DNA from 3 places in the Marvinbryantia sp. genome. Region 3 is predicted to be linked to each of the others. Evidence: predicted binding sites of a transcription regulator. Region 3 holds the regulator's gene; each other region holds the start of a gene.

The links. The regulator HrcA, encoded in region 3, represses chaperone genes, less so after heat shock. The targets are predictions, from matches to a motif close to TGTTAGCACTCNNNNNNNNNGAGTGCTAACA.
Region 1: ACLU9Q_RS00595 (Hsp20/alpha crystallin family protein) is a predicted target of HrcA. The motif match lies at 3,056-3,086, and genes of this name have one in related genera.
Region 2: groES (co-chaperone GroES) is a predicted target of HrcA. The motif match lies at 3,119-3,149, and genes of this name have one in related genera.

The regions. Positions count from the first base shown of each region.
Region 1 is NZ_JBKXTT010000001.1:127,819-132,290, forward strand. It holds gene ACLU9Q_RS00580 (alpha/beta hydrolase) at 163-1,032, shown strand; gene ACLU9Q_RS00585 (L-2-amino-thiazoline-4-carboxylic acid hydrolase) at 1,064-1,726, shown strand; gene ACLU9Q_RS00590 (L-2-amino-thiazoline-4-carboxylic acid hydrolase) at 1,723-2,370, shown strand; gene ACLU9Q_RS00595 (Hsp20/alpha crystallin family protein) at 2,444-2,920, opposite strand; gene ACLU9Q_RS00600 (hypothetical protein) at 3,185-4,243, opposite strand; gene ACLU9Q_RS00605 (sensor histidine kinase) at 4,294-4,472, opposite strand, start outside.
Region 2 is NZ_JBKXTT010000005.1:220,368-224,839, reverse strand. It holds gene guaB (IMP dehydrogenase) at 1-66, opposite strand, end outside; gene ACLU9Q_RS07735 (DUF6106 family protein) at 245-754, opposite strand; gene groL (chaperonin GroEL) at 1,166-2,788, opposite strand; gene groES (co-chaperone GroES) at 2,804-3,088, opposite strand; gene codY (GTP-sensing pleiotropic transcriptional regulator CodY) at 3,306-4,091, opposite strand; gene topA (type I DNA topoisomerase) at 4,190-4,472, opposite strand, start outside.
Region 3 is NZ_JBKXTT010000005.1:20,102-24,573, reverse strand. It holds gene dnaK (molecular chaperone DnaK) at 1-733, opposite strand, end outside; gene grpE (nucleotide exchange factor GrpE) at 771-1,352, opposite strand; gene hrcA (heat-inducible transcriptional repressor HrcA) at 1,405-2,448, opposite strand; gene ACLU9Q_RS06845 (SGNH/GDSL hydrolase family protein) at 2,660-3,352, shown strand; gene ACLU9Q_RS06840 (uracil-xanthine permease family protein) at 3,465-4,472, opposite strand, start outside.

The DNA.
Region 1 (4,472 bases), on a different contig from region 3:
TGCTATATTCCGCTGTATTGCTCTCACTCAAAATCGGAAAAGCACTTGATATCGTTTTCCTTCAGTGCTATAATGCTCTTAAGTTAGCTATGGCTAACTTCCGGCATACTTATGAAAATGCGGATCGTGCGGCTGGACTTTTGCAAGGGAGGCAACTAGGCGATGAAATACTTTGAATTTGGCAAAGATCACCGGGAGCTGATGGTGATGCTCCACGGCGGCGGGGTGTGCTATCGCGGGGCATTGCCGGTGGCAGAGGAAATGGCAAAAACCTATCATGTGGTGCTGGCAGCCTACGACGGCTTTAATCCTGATGAACCGGAGACGAAGTTTCATTCTGCGCAGGAGGAAGCCAGACGGCTGGGTGACTACATCGTGAAGCACTATGACGGGAAGATTGACATTCTCTATGGTGTGTCCTACGGAACCTTTGTCCTGATGGATGTGCTGGCGGATGAACGGCTCACCATCACGACAACTATCGCCGACGGAATGCCCACTATGGATTACGCGGATATCAAAAATCCGCTTCTGCAGAACATCTATCTTTTTTTCTTAACGGGCTTTGCGTACTGGCTGATCGGAAAGGCAGGCCCCATCCGCAGGAAGATCGTCTGCAGGATGATGAACCGCAGCGAGGCATCCTTTGATCGCATTGTCTACAAAGATGCCACATGGCACAGCTGGGTCAATCAGGGCAAGTGCATGATTGGACGACACCGGGATTTTGAGCTTTTTAAGCGGACGGATATGTACATCTGGCACGGCATCCAGAGTTCCACCGAAAAGAAACTGGCAAAGCATATCAGGGCATGGCAGGATAAGGGCTATGCCTTCACCTATAAGGTATTCCCCAACATGGGACACGGTACGCTGGCGGGGGAGCATCCGGAGCAGTTTTCACAGGAAGTACAGGCAGCGCACCGGAAGTCTCTGCATCCGAAGGAATACAAAGCCACGCGGGGTGGATATCGACCGGAAGATTACCCGAATTCTGCGGAAATGGTAAGGCGCTGCAGAATAGAGAAATAGCCGTTGAACTTCAGGGAGAGGAGAAAAGGTTGTGCAGTATAATGGATTGTACTTCGCGCTGTTTCGCGGGACAATGAAAAAGGTCCTGACAGAGCGGTACGGAAAGAATTTTGCGAAAAAAACGATGAGAGAAGCCTCTTCGCTTTATCAAAGGATCGTCCGGGAAGCGGACGATCTGGGAAAAGGTAACCCTATGGCTTATAACGAACTGTTTGCGCTGGCCTTTGTCGCTCCCTATCTTGCCTGCGGGAAGCGGATCACGCCGGAAGATGTGCAGGAAATGATGCGAAGAAGTTTGTACCATGTAAAATGGTATTTCTCCATGGTCGATTTGAATACAGGCAAGGGAAAAGCAGCCAATCAAAAAAGTATCCTGAAATACGTCAATTGGTATACGCCGGAACGGGAAAAGCAATACCCAACGTCTTTCAGGGTGGATTTTGTGGGAAAGCCCCACGAGAACGCCTGCTATTACCGCATCACCCGCTGCCCTATCTGTGCCTGTTGCGCAAAGCTTGGCGTCAGCGAACTAATGCCGCTGTTATGTGAGTTGGACGAAGTGATGATCGGTTTGCAGCATGGAGTGCTTTACAGGCAATACACCATAGCCTCTGGCGGGCCTTACTGTGACTATTATATTGTCGGTGACCGTGAAACTTCTAAGGAAGAAAATGCCAGGGATGGAACCGTATGAAATATACAAAAACAGAAAGTGTCCTTTGGCTGGTCTTTGCCGGGCCGTGCTTTCGATATCTGTCCAGTCAGGGTATCCCGGTGGATCGCCGCCGGGCCAAAAAGATTTACCGGGAGCTGGCAGCCCGGACGCCGGATATTGGCGGCATAAAGGAAAACCCACTGCGGATGTGCCTGTCTGCGGGGATGGTATGGCTGTCTGTTTATGAAGCGGCAGATGGGAAACTGCCGGATGAAACGTTCGGCCAAATGGTGGAACGCAGTATGTGTACGCCCCTTATTCAAGCGGTGTACAACCGCAAGGCACAAACGGCCTTTACCCTGGAAGCACAGAAAAAACGTGCCGACGTTGCGGCGAAAACAAATGTCCTCGCAAAGGACAACCCTTTCCATTGGAGCTGCGAGGTGCTTTTGGGCAGGGATGCAGATGAATATACTATCAACTACCACCAGTGCGGCCTGTGCGCTTTGGGACGGCAGGAAAAACTGCCCAGGCTGGTTCCTTATTTGTGTGTGCTGGATACCCTGACTATCGACTGGATGGGCGGCGTACTCCGCAGAACGAAAACACTGGCCACGGGCGGAGATTGCTGTGACTTTTATCTGTGCAGGAAGGGGTCAAAATGGGATGAAAAACAGAAATAGCCCGGAGCCGGACGGTTTCCACCGCGCCAAGCTCCAGGCTATCCTGTTTTTCTTTATATATTAAGAGGTGCCGTTATCCCTCGATGGCAATGTATTTCTTTTCTTCAACCTCCGGCTTTCTTGTCTCCGCCTTCGGAATGCTCAGCTTCAATACCCCGCTCTCATACTTCGCATGGATATCTTCCTGCTTTACATCCTCGCCGACATAGAAGGACCGGCTCATGCTGCCCGCATAACGCTCCCGGCGGACGAATCTGCCTGTTTTCTTTTCCTTCTCGTCCTCGTCAAGCCCCTTCGCTGCGCTGATTACCAGATAACCGTCTTTCAGTTCCAGGGAAAGTTCGTCTTTCTTAAAGCCCGGCAGATCAATATCCACTTCATAGTGGTCGTCATGTTCCTGCACATCGGTCTTCATCATGTTCACCGCATGGCGTCCGTAGAGTTTCCGCTCTGCTTTACGCATCTCCTTATCGTCAAAGGACGGGAAATCAAAAAAGTCATCAAAGAAATCATCAAATAAGTTCTCTCCAAAAATACTAGGTGTCATCATAAGTCATCGCTCCTTTTCCTACTAATTTAAAAACATCTTGTTAATTGAAACTGAGGATGATCTGGAAGAAACAGAAACCTTTTTTCTGGTTCCTTTCTTTCCTTCTCCTTTGTTCTATATGTGTTATAACACATTTATTAGCACTCGTCAAGAGTGAGTGCTAATAAATTTTGTGAAATATTTGTGAACACAGCGTGCTGTTTTGCTCTCTGTACTTTATATTCTAACGATTTCTTTCACTCCTGCAAAAAATGAATAATATATCTACTCATCCATCCCCGCTTTCGCCTGCAGCACCTCTTCGCTTGTTACCTGCTTCACTTCTTTGATGCTGCCGTCCTCGCTGCGCTTCACAAGAATGTAGATTTTGTCTTTTTCCGTCTCGGAGGTGTTGTTTACGGAAAGTCCGCCGTCCTCATCGAGCAGAAAATAGATTGCCTTTCCGTTCCACAGCCAGCCCCCATTTTGGCTCCGGGTGATGCCCGCTTCAGCGTATTCCGCCGCCTTTTTCTTTTCGGCTTCGGTATCCGCCCAGGCGCCCTCCGATCCCTCGCAGACCATTGCTGCTGTCTCTTCTGCAACCGTTTGCAGAGCATCCTCTTTTTCTGCATCTTCGGCTTGCAGGGCACTTTCCTCTTTTTCTGCATTTTCGTTTAACTGGACATGGACGTTATCCCCCTCTTCCACCCAGGTATAAAGAACGCCGCCTTCCGGCTCACTGTACACGGTAACGCCGTCATATAATGCGTTCCCGCCTTCTTCCGACGCAGTCTGCTCCGTGCCAGAGGGCTGCCTTGCTTCCAGCTCATCCTGGCGCGTGCGCTCGTCGTACTCTTCCTGCGTCGCCGTCCGCACGCCCGTAAGCGTGTAGTCCTTCGCGCGCACCGTGTAAAGATCAATTTCACCCTCCGGCATATGGATCGCCTGGCAGTTGCTGTCAATCTGCTTGTCGATCAGCCAGCGCACAGTCTGCCCATTGTAGAGCAGCCGGTCGTTTTGGATGTCATAGGATACTCCATACTTTTCCAGGTAGGCGACCGCCTCTTGCATGGAGGCCTTGTACCATGCCAGCCTCTTCCCGCGTTCCTCCTCTGTAAGAAGCGCAGCATCCGTAAAAGCCTGTTCCGCCGTCTGCCCGGCTTCTCCTGCGATATTCACCGCCTCCTCCGTCTGTGTCTTAATTTTCGCATCCTCGCCTAAAAAATAATACGCTGTACTTCCATTGCCGAGGTCATACCCCAGCGTTTTTGCCTGCACGTTGCCTGCCGTCAATGCCAGCGCCAGTGCGCCCCCTGTCAGTAAAATGCCTGTTTTCTTCTTCATAATATCCAACTCCTTTGCTGTTTTTCGCGCGCCATCAGGCGGCGCATTTCTTATTTACAGCAAAAGGATACCACCGCTGTTTGTGGTCTTGCTGGAGTTTCTGTGTGTTTTTCGTGGAGCTGCCAATAAAAACGCACCCCATCCTTCGTATTTTCCGCGCCAAATTCTCCGGCGCAGTCCACGTCCCCGGAATGTCCGTCAAAGATTTGTCTGGCGCCGTGCTGCTCCA
Region 2 (4,472 bases), 200 kb from region 3:
CTCGGAGTATGCCGGCACCAGAAGCACGTCGTCAAATGTAATTCCCTCACCTATGATACGGCCCATTTCCTATTCCTCTCTTTCTTGTATTTCCCGATATTCTATCAAATATCATTTCGGCTGTCAACTGTCAGAGACACTTTTTTCCGCCCCTTAAAGCATTCTTTTTTACCCACACATTTGTCCGTCTTTTAAAGACATTTTGCGCAGATCCCGCACCTTTTCAGATCTTTTGCGCCTGCCGTTAATACAGGTTTACCTCGCGCGGCGCCACGCGCTTCATATCCTTCAGAATCACCTCGTTCGGCTCGAAGATCACGCGCTCCAGCCCTTTCTCTCCCTTGACGATCATCGTGTAGGATTTGTTCTGCTCATCACGCGAGGAAAAATCGAGTGTTTTTAAATCCTGACGGCGATTGTAGGAATCCAGCGCGTGAGAATTTGTGGGCGCCAGAAGCTCCAGATTTTTGATATCGACGCTGTACACGCGCTTTCTCTTCTGCTTTGACATGATCTTGTCGATATCCAGCTCACCATTTACATACAGATACTCAAATTCCACATCAAATGTCGGGATAAGGAAAAAGTCCGCGATGCCGAGCGCGACCGCCACGATAAAAGCAATCAGTCCGAGCGTCGTGAACAGCGCTGCCAGCACTGCGAGAACCGTCGCTGCGATCAGCAGAGCTTTCAGGATGGTGTCCTTTGGTGTCTTCTTCCTCTTTACAATAATTTCCGTATACAAATCACTCATATCCGAGTCCTCCTTTTTCGAATAGTATATCATATACAAAGGACACTTGCAAAAGAAAATTGCAAGTGTCCTGATATTGTAATTAAAATTTTGTGCCTGCAAGCAGCCAGCGGATTTGTACGCCTCACTCCGCCGTGCAGACTCGGAAACTTCGTTTCCTCGTTATCCGTTGCACTCATATAACCTTACGGGAATGTGCTTGTCTGCTTCCGCAGACACCGGAGGACGGAAACAAATCCTTCTGCCTGCAAGCAGTCAGCGGATTTGCCACCTCACTCCGCCGTGCAGACTCGGAAACTTCGTTTCCTCGTTGATGGGCATTCGCCCAATGAATCCGCGGTCACCCTGCGCTGCCTGTATGCAAGCATACACAGCGCATGTGTCCGCGGATTCGCACGGCTCATTGCTTTATCACATCATTCCCTGGTTCATTCCGCCGCCCTGCATTGCCGGTTCCGGCTCTTTGATGTTTGCCACGCAGGATTCTGTGGTGAGGAAGGTGGCAGCTACGCTGGTTGCGTTCTGCAGCGCGCTTCTTGTTACCTTCGCCGGGTCGAGGATGCCCGCCTCGATCATGTCTACGTACTCTTCCTTATATGCGTCGAAGCCATGACCTTTCTCTTCTTCCATAACCTTATTTACGATTACGGAACCTTCCAGACCAGCGTTTTCTGCAATCTGGTAAAGCGGTGCACTCAGTGCTTTCAGAATAACCTTAGCGCCGGTCTTTTCATCGCCATCAAGATTCTCAACCAGCTTTTCTACTTCTTTTGCCGCATGGATATATGCAGAACCGCCGCCTGCTACGATACCCTCTTCTACGGCTGCTCTTGTTGCGTTCAGAGCATCCTCCATGCGGAGCTTTGCTTCCTTCATTTCTGTCTCGGTAGCTGCACCGACACGGATTACCGCTACGCCGCCTGCCAGTTTCGCAAGGCGCTCCTGCAGTTTCTCTTTATCAAACTCGGAAGTTGTCTCCTCGATCTGTGCCTTGATCTGTGCAACTCTTGCCTTGATTTCTTCACGGTTGCCCTCGCCGTCCACGATAACGGTGTTCTCTTTTACAACCTTAACGGATTTTGCACGTCCGAGCATATCGATCGTGGTATCCTTCAGCTCCAGACCAAGCTCCTCGGAGATTACCTGTCCACCGGTAAGGATCGCGATATCCTTCAGCATATCTTTTCTTCTGTCGCCATAGCCCGGTGCCTTCACAGCAACTACGCCGAAGGTTCCTCTCAGCTTGTTGACGATCAGCGTGGTGAGCGCTTCGCCCTCTACATCCTCCGCAATGATCAGCAGCTTTCTGCCGGACTGCACGATCTGCTCCAGAAGCGGCAGGATATCCTGGATCACGGAGATCTTCTTGTCGGTAATCAGGATGTACGGATCTTCCAGCACTGCTTCCATCTTTTCCATATCGGTTGCCATGTATGCGGAGATATAACCTCTGTCAAACTGCATACCTTCTACCAGGTCAAGCTCGGTCTTCATGGTCTTGGATTCCTCAATAGTGATAACGCCGTCATTGGAAACCTTTTCCATAGCGTCCGCAACCATATTTCCAACTTCCTCATCACCAGCGGAGATAGCTGCGACTCTCGCCATCTGATGCTTTCCGGTAACCTTGCTGCTCATGGATGCGATAGCTTCTACCGCAACATCGGTTGCCTTCTTCATACCCTTTCTCAGAACGATCGGGTTTGCGCCTGCCGCCAGGTTCTTCATCCCCTCCCGGATCATTGCCTGTGCAAGAACGGTTGCTGTCGTCGTACCGTCACCGGCTACATCGTTTGTCTTGGTAGCAACCTCTTTTACAAGCTGTGCGCCCATGTTTTCAAACGCATCCTCCAGCTCGATTTCCTTTGCAATGGTAACGCCGTCGTTTGTGATGAGCGGAGCGCCGTACTGCTTGTCAAGTACTACGTTTCTTCCTTTCGGTCCAAGTGTTACCTTGACCGTATCTGCCAGCTTATCTACGCCAGCCTCAAGTGCTGCTCTTGCCTCTGAACCATATTTGATTTCCTTTGCCATAATAATGCACCCTCCTTATTCTACTATTGCCAGAATATCATTCTGTTTTACAATGATGTATTCCTCGTCGTCCAGCTTCACTTCATTGCCGGCATATTTGGAGTAAATTACCTTATCTCCAACCTTAACCTGCATCGTAACTTCTTTTCCGTCTACCACGCCGCCCGGTCCTACAGCGATAACCTCTGCCTGCTGCGGCTTCTCCTGCGATTTTGCTGCCAGGATAATCCCGGATTTTGTAGTCTCTTCTGCTTCAAACTGCTTTAATACAACTCTGTCACCCAATGGTACTAACTTCATGATTGTTTCCTCCTTCATCAGCTTTCTTATTATTAGCACTCATTTCAGTCGAGTGCTAATCACAAGACATATATTAGTAAATATATGTAAAATATGCAACTTTATACGTTTGCAAAAATCAGGAGCATTCTTCCAATAACTCTCGTTATCTTTCGAATGCTCCCGTTTTCTCACTTTTTCAATATAATTTCTAAAAATTTTGTAAACACACGGCTCCTTAAAACTTCTTCCTGCTCGCCTTGATTTCTTTTAATTCATCAAACACAACGTCATTTACGACCTTGATATAGGTCCCCTTCATTCCGGAGGAACGTGACTCTATAACACCGGCGCTCTCAAATTTGCGCAGTGCGTTGACGATCACCGAACGCGTAATGCCCACGCGGTCCGCCACCTTGCTCGCCACCAGAATGCCCTCGTTCCCATCGAGCTCGTCAAAAATATGGATGATCGCCTCCAGCTCCGAGTAGGAGAGCGTGCTGATGGCAGATTTTACGATCTGGATCTTGCGGTTCTCCTCCGCATTCTCCTCGTTTACAGAGCGCATCATCTCCAGCCCGACTACCGTCGTGCCGTACTCGCTCAGAATAATATCGTCGATCGTGTACTGACTGTCGCATTTATACATAAAAACGGTTCCAAGGCGCTCGCCCGCGATATCGATCGGATTGATAATCGCCTGATACTTTCCGACGTCCCCGTCCACAAATCCAAGTGTTTCCAGATTGACATTTTCTTTGGTAGAAAGTACCGCCAGGAGACGTTCGTTCAGCAGCGGGTCAATAAAGCCGCCCACCTTATCCGCAATCAGCTCGTGAATCTCTTCCACCTGGTCACTCAGACTGACACCGAGCACCTTGCCCTTCCGGCTGATAACCAGAATATTGGAATCCAGAATATCCGTCAACACCTGACAGATGTCGTTGAAAACTACCTTACTGGAGTTGTTGTTGTGTAAAAGCTTGTTAATTTTTCGTGTCTTGTCCAATAATTGTACACTCATTGCGCACCCTTCCTTTCCGTTGTTGTCCAATGCCTCATGCGCTCAGTGTACCACAGTTTTCACAAAGCATCAATAAAAAATATATTAATTTCAGACAATTACTTTTTTTCCTCCACTGGTTTTGGTTTCTGCCAGGTCATATAGTCGCATTCCGGATTATTCTCGCAGCCGTAATAACGTCTGCCCTTCTTCGTTTTGCGCACGACAAGCTCCCTGCCGCACTTCGGGCAGGGCACGCCGATCTTCTCCAGATAGGGCTTTGTGTTGCGGCAGTCCGGGAAGCCCGGACATGCGAGGAATTTTCCATGCGGTCCGTATTTGATCACCATATTGCGCCCGCACTGCTCACAGATGACATCGGTTTCCTCATCCGCGATCTTT
Region 3 (4,472 bases):
ACAGCTCCTTCTTTGCCTTCTCTGCAGCCTCTTTCAGTCTCTGGAGTGCCATCTTGTCAACGGACAGGTCAACGCCCTCCGCCTTCTTAAATTCAGCGATCATGTAGTCAGTGATCTTCTGGTCAAAATCGTCGCCGCCCAGACGGTTGTCGCCGTTTGTTGCAAGTACCTCGATAACGCCGTCGCCGATCTCGATGATAGATACATCGAAGGTACCGCCGCCAAGGTCGTATACCATGATCTTCTGCTCTTTCTCGTTGTCAAGACCGTATGCAAGCGCTGCCGCCGTCGGCTCGTTGATGATACGCTTTACATCCAGACCGGCAATCTTGCCCGCATCCTTTGTTGCCTGACGCTGTGCGTCGTTGAAATATGCCGGAACCGTGATAACCGCCTCTGTTACCTTCTCGCCAAGGTAATTCTCTGCATCCGCCTTCAGTTTCTGAAGGATCATTGCGGAAATCTCCTGCGGCGTGTAATTCTTGCCGTCGATGCTTACCTTGTAATCAGTTCCCATATGTCTCTTAATAGAAGAGATCGTCTTGTCTGCGTTGGTAACCGCCTGACGTTTTGCCGGCTCGCCTACCAGACGCTCGCCTGTCTTGGAGAATGCCACAACGGACGGTGTGGTTCTTGCTCCCTCTGTATTTGTGATAACGGTTGGCTTACCGCCTTCCATAACTGCTACGCAGCTGTTTGTTGTACCTAAGTCAATACCAATAATCTTGCTCATAATAATTTCCTCCTGCTCCTGTAATATTTAATTTTGTTTAGTTTGCTACTTTTACCATGCTGTGTCTTACAACCTGGTCTTTGTAGGTATAGCCTTTTAAAAACTCCTCAGTGATCGTGTTCTCCGCAGTTTCTTCCTCCTCCACATGCATCACTGCATTGTGGAAATCCGGGTTAAACTCACATCCGACTGCCTCGATCGGCTTGACGCCGAGCTTATCAAGCATTTCCGTCATCTGCCGGTAAACCTTGTTCATCCCGTCCACAAAAGCGTCCGTCTTTGCTTCCTCCGGGACTGCCGCCAGTCCGCGCTCGAAATTGTCTACGATCGGCAGGAGCTGTTCGATCACGCTCTTCGCACCCATCTCAAACATTTTCGATTTTTCCTTCTCGGAACGTTTGCGGAAATTTTCAAATTCCGCCATCTGACGTTTCACCCGATCCTGCAGCTCCTCGATCTGCGTATCCTTTTTGTCTTTCTTACTTTCTTTCTGTGACGTTTCTCTGTCTGCCTCCTCTGCAGGTTCCGAAGCTTCCTGCTGCGCGCAAGTCTCTTCCGTTTCCGGTTTTTCCTCCTTCTGCGCTTCGTTTTCTATCGCTTCGTCCATGTCTTTCTCCATGTTTTCTTCTGCCACTGTAACCGCCTGCCTTTCTGTATATTCTGATCTATCGTCAATCCCGCTCGAATATCGTATCCAGCTGGGATTTTAAGGTTTTTAAGGAATCGACCACCTTTTCATAATCCATCCGCTTCGGTCCGATAATCCCGATCGTTCCCTGAACACCCTCGCCCAGTTCATACGTTGCCGTGACTACACTGCAGTCGCGCATCTTCCGTATGGGCGCTTCGTTTCCGATATACACCTGAATGCCGGTACTGTTTTCTTCCTCCAGCGACTCGTTGATCAGATTTGCCAGCTCCTTCTTATCTTCAAAGGCACTGATCAGCTCGCTCGCCCGCTCGCTGTCGCTCAGCTCCGGATACTTGAAAATGTTAGTGGCGCCGCTTGTATAGATCTCCATATCGTCTTCCATCTGGATCGCTTCCGCGACTGCATCAAGCACCTGGCTGACGACCTCGCTGTGGATGCCGGCCTGCTCCTTCATCCGGGTGATCATCGCAAGATTGATCTCCTCCAGCGCAAGCCCATTGAGACTTGTGTTCAGCAGGATGTTCAGCTTCAGCACCATCTCATTGTCCAGTCCGTGCCGGAAGTGAAGCATCTTGTTTTTTACAATGTTTCCTTCCGTGACGACCACTGCCAGGAGCTGTTCCTCACTGATGGCTGAAAGCTGAATAAACTTCAGCTTCGTCGTGTGGTAGCGCGGCGCGGTGATCATGGTCGCGTAGTTGGTGTTGTTCGCCAGCACCCGAACCACCTGCTTCAGTATCAGCTCCATCTTATCCTGCTTCTGGATCAGCAGCTCCTGCTGTTCTTTTACTTCCTGTTCCTTCTGCTCCATAAGATGATCCACATATAAGCGGTAGCCCTTGTCTGAGGGAATTCTGCCCGCCGAGGTGTGCGGCTGAATGATCAGCCCCATCTCCTCCAGGTCTGCCATTTCATTTCGAATTGTAGCGGAACTGAGGTTCAGGTCTGCGTACTTGGAGATCGTCCTGGAGCCTACCGGCTCGCCTGTCTCCAGATATGTCTGAATGATAGCGTAAAAGATTTTCCATTTTCTGTCGTCCAGCTTCATATCATCTGACTGCATCCTGCATCCTCCTTCCTGTTTTGTTAGCACTCTTTTGAATCGAGTGCTAACATCTACGGTTTTAAGATACCACTGCTGCCTGTGATTGTCAATAGCTATTTTGAAAAAATTTTGATTAACTTTTCTGTCGAATCATCCCGACTGGATATATTTGACATTTTTTGCGTTTTAAGATACACTTATGAAAAATGAATAATGAAAGGAATCCGCAATGAAGATACGAAATTTTCTTACGATTCTGTTTGCCGTTCTCGCTATTGTTGCCCTGATCGCGCTCGCCGGTCTTGCAACGATATACGTGGCAGACGATTCCAACCCTCTGCGCCAGCGGCTTGTGCAGATATTCGACCCTGACGGGGAGACTGTGGCGGTCAGCACGCCTGAGGCAGGAACAGACGCTCCGGCTGCGGAAACTGTGAAGGCACATTCCTTCATCTTTGTGGGTGACTCCCGCACCATTGGGATGCGCGATGCAGTAAACGACAACTGCACTTATATAGGAAAAGAAGGAGAAGGTTACGAATGGTTTTCCGCTGAAGGTGTCCAGGAGCTCGACGCCGTTCTTGCCGGTACCTCGGGGCAGACCGTGATTTTTAATTTCGGCGTGAACGATCCCGCAAATATCAGTCTCTACATTGATCTTTACCAATCGCTTAAAGAGACATATCCCGGCACCGCTTTTTACTATCTGTCCGTAAATCCGCTGGTAGACAACGAAGGCTTCAATACTACAAACGAAATGATTTCCTTATTTAATGCCACCATACAGAGCGCTTTTCCTGACACCTATCTGGATTGCAACAGCTACCTGAACAGCGTTGGCTTTGAGACTGTGGACGGGCTGCACTACACAGATGATTCCTACAAGATGATCCACAATTTCGTCGTGGATAAGATTGCGTAAAAAAGGTCCCGCCGCAATGTCCGGGCAAAAGTGTCCATCGCATACATCAACTGACCATCAGCCAGACACCCCGCGGACGCGAAGTGTCTGGCTGATATTTAGAATTTTTCTCTTATTTTCTGCTTTTTTCCGGCTTTATGCTGACTCCGCGGTTCATATCGCCCTGCGGATTCACCCCGAACTCATAGTCGTTGCCCGGAAGGATCATATTGAGCACAATACCTGCAATCGCTGCAATGGCAAGTGCGGTCAGCGTAATTGATGCAGCACCGATCTGGAAAGTAAGACCATTTCCAAATCCAAGCCCGCATACAAAAATAACGCCGACAATAATCAGGTTGCGCGATTTTGTTAAATCCACCTTATTTTCCACCACATTGCGGACACCGATCGCAGAAATCATACCGTAAAGCATGAAGCTGACACCGCCGATGATCGAAGCCGGCATGGTACTGATGATCGCAGATACCTTCGGAATGAAGCTGATAATAATCGCAAACACGGCTGCGATGCGAATTACCAGCGGATCGTAGACATGACTGAGCTCCAGCACTCCGGTGTTTTCACCGTAGGTGGTATTCGCAGGACCTCCGATCAATCCTGCTAATGCTGTCGCAAGTCCGTCCCCCATCAGCGTGCGGTGCAGCCCCGGCTCCGCAAGGAAGTTCTCGCCGACGGTTGCCGAAATAGCAGACATATCACCAATGTGCTCCATCATGGTCGCAATCGCAATCGGCGCCATGACGAGGATTGCCGTCAGATCGAATTTACAGAGCTGAAACGGCGGAAGCCCCACAAAGCTTGCGGACGCAATCGCTGAAAAATCAATAATCGCAGAACCGTCCGGATTCGTAATACCGCAGGCATTCATAATCACCGCTACCACGTAGGAAATCACCACTCCCATCAGGATCGGAATAATCTTAAACATTCCCTTTCCCCAGATGTTAAAGATAATAATGACCGCAAGCGCTACTAATGCCAGAAACCAGTTGGTCGATGCATTGCCGATCGCAGAAGACGCCAGACTTAAGCCAATGCAGATAATTACCGGTCCGGTTACGACCGGCGGCAGGAAACGCATCACACGTTTCACGCCTGCCAGACGGATAATCAGTGC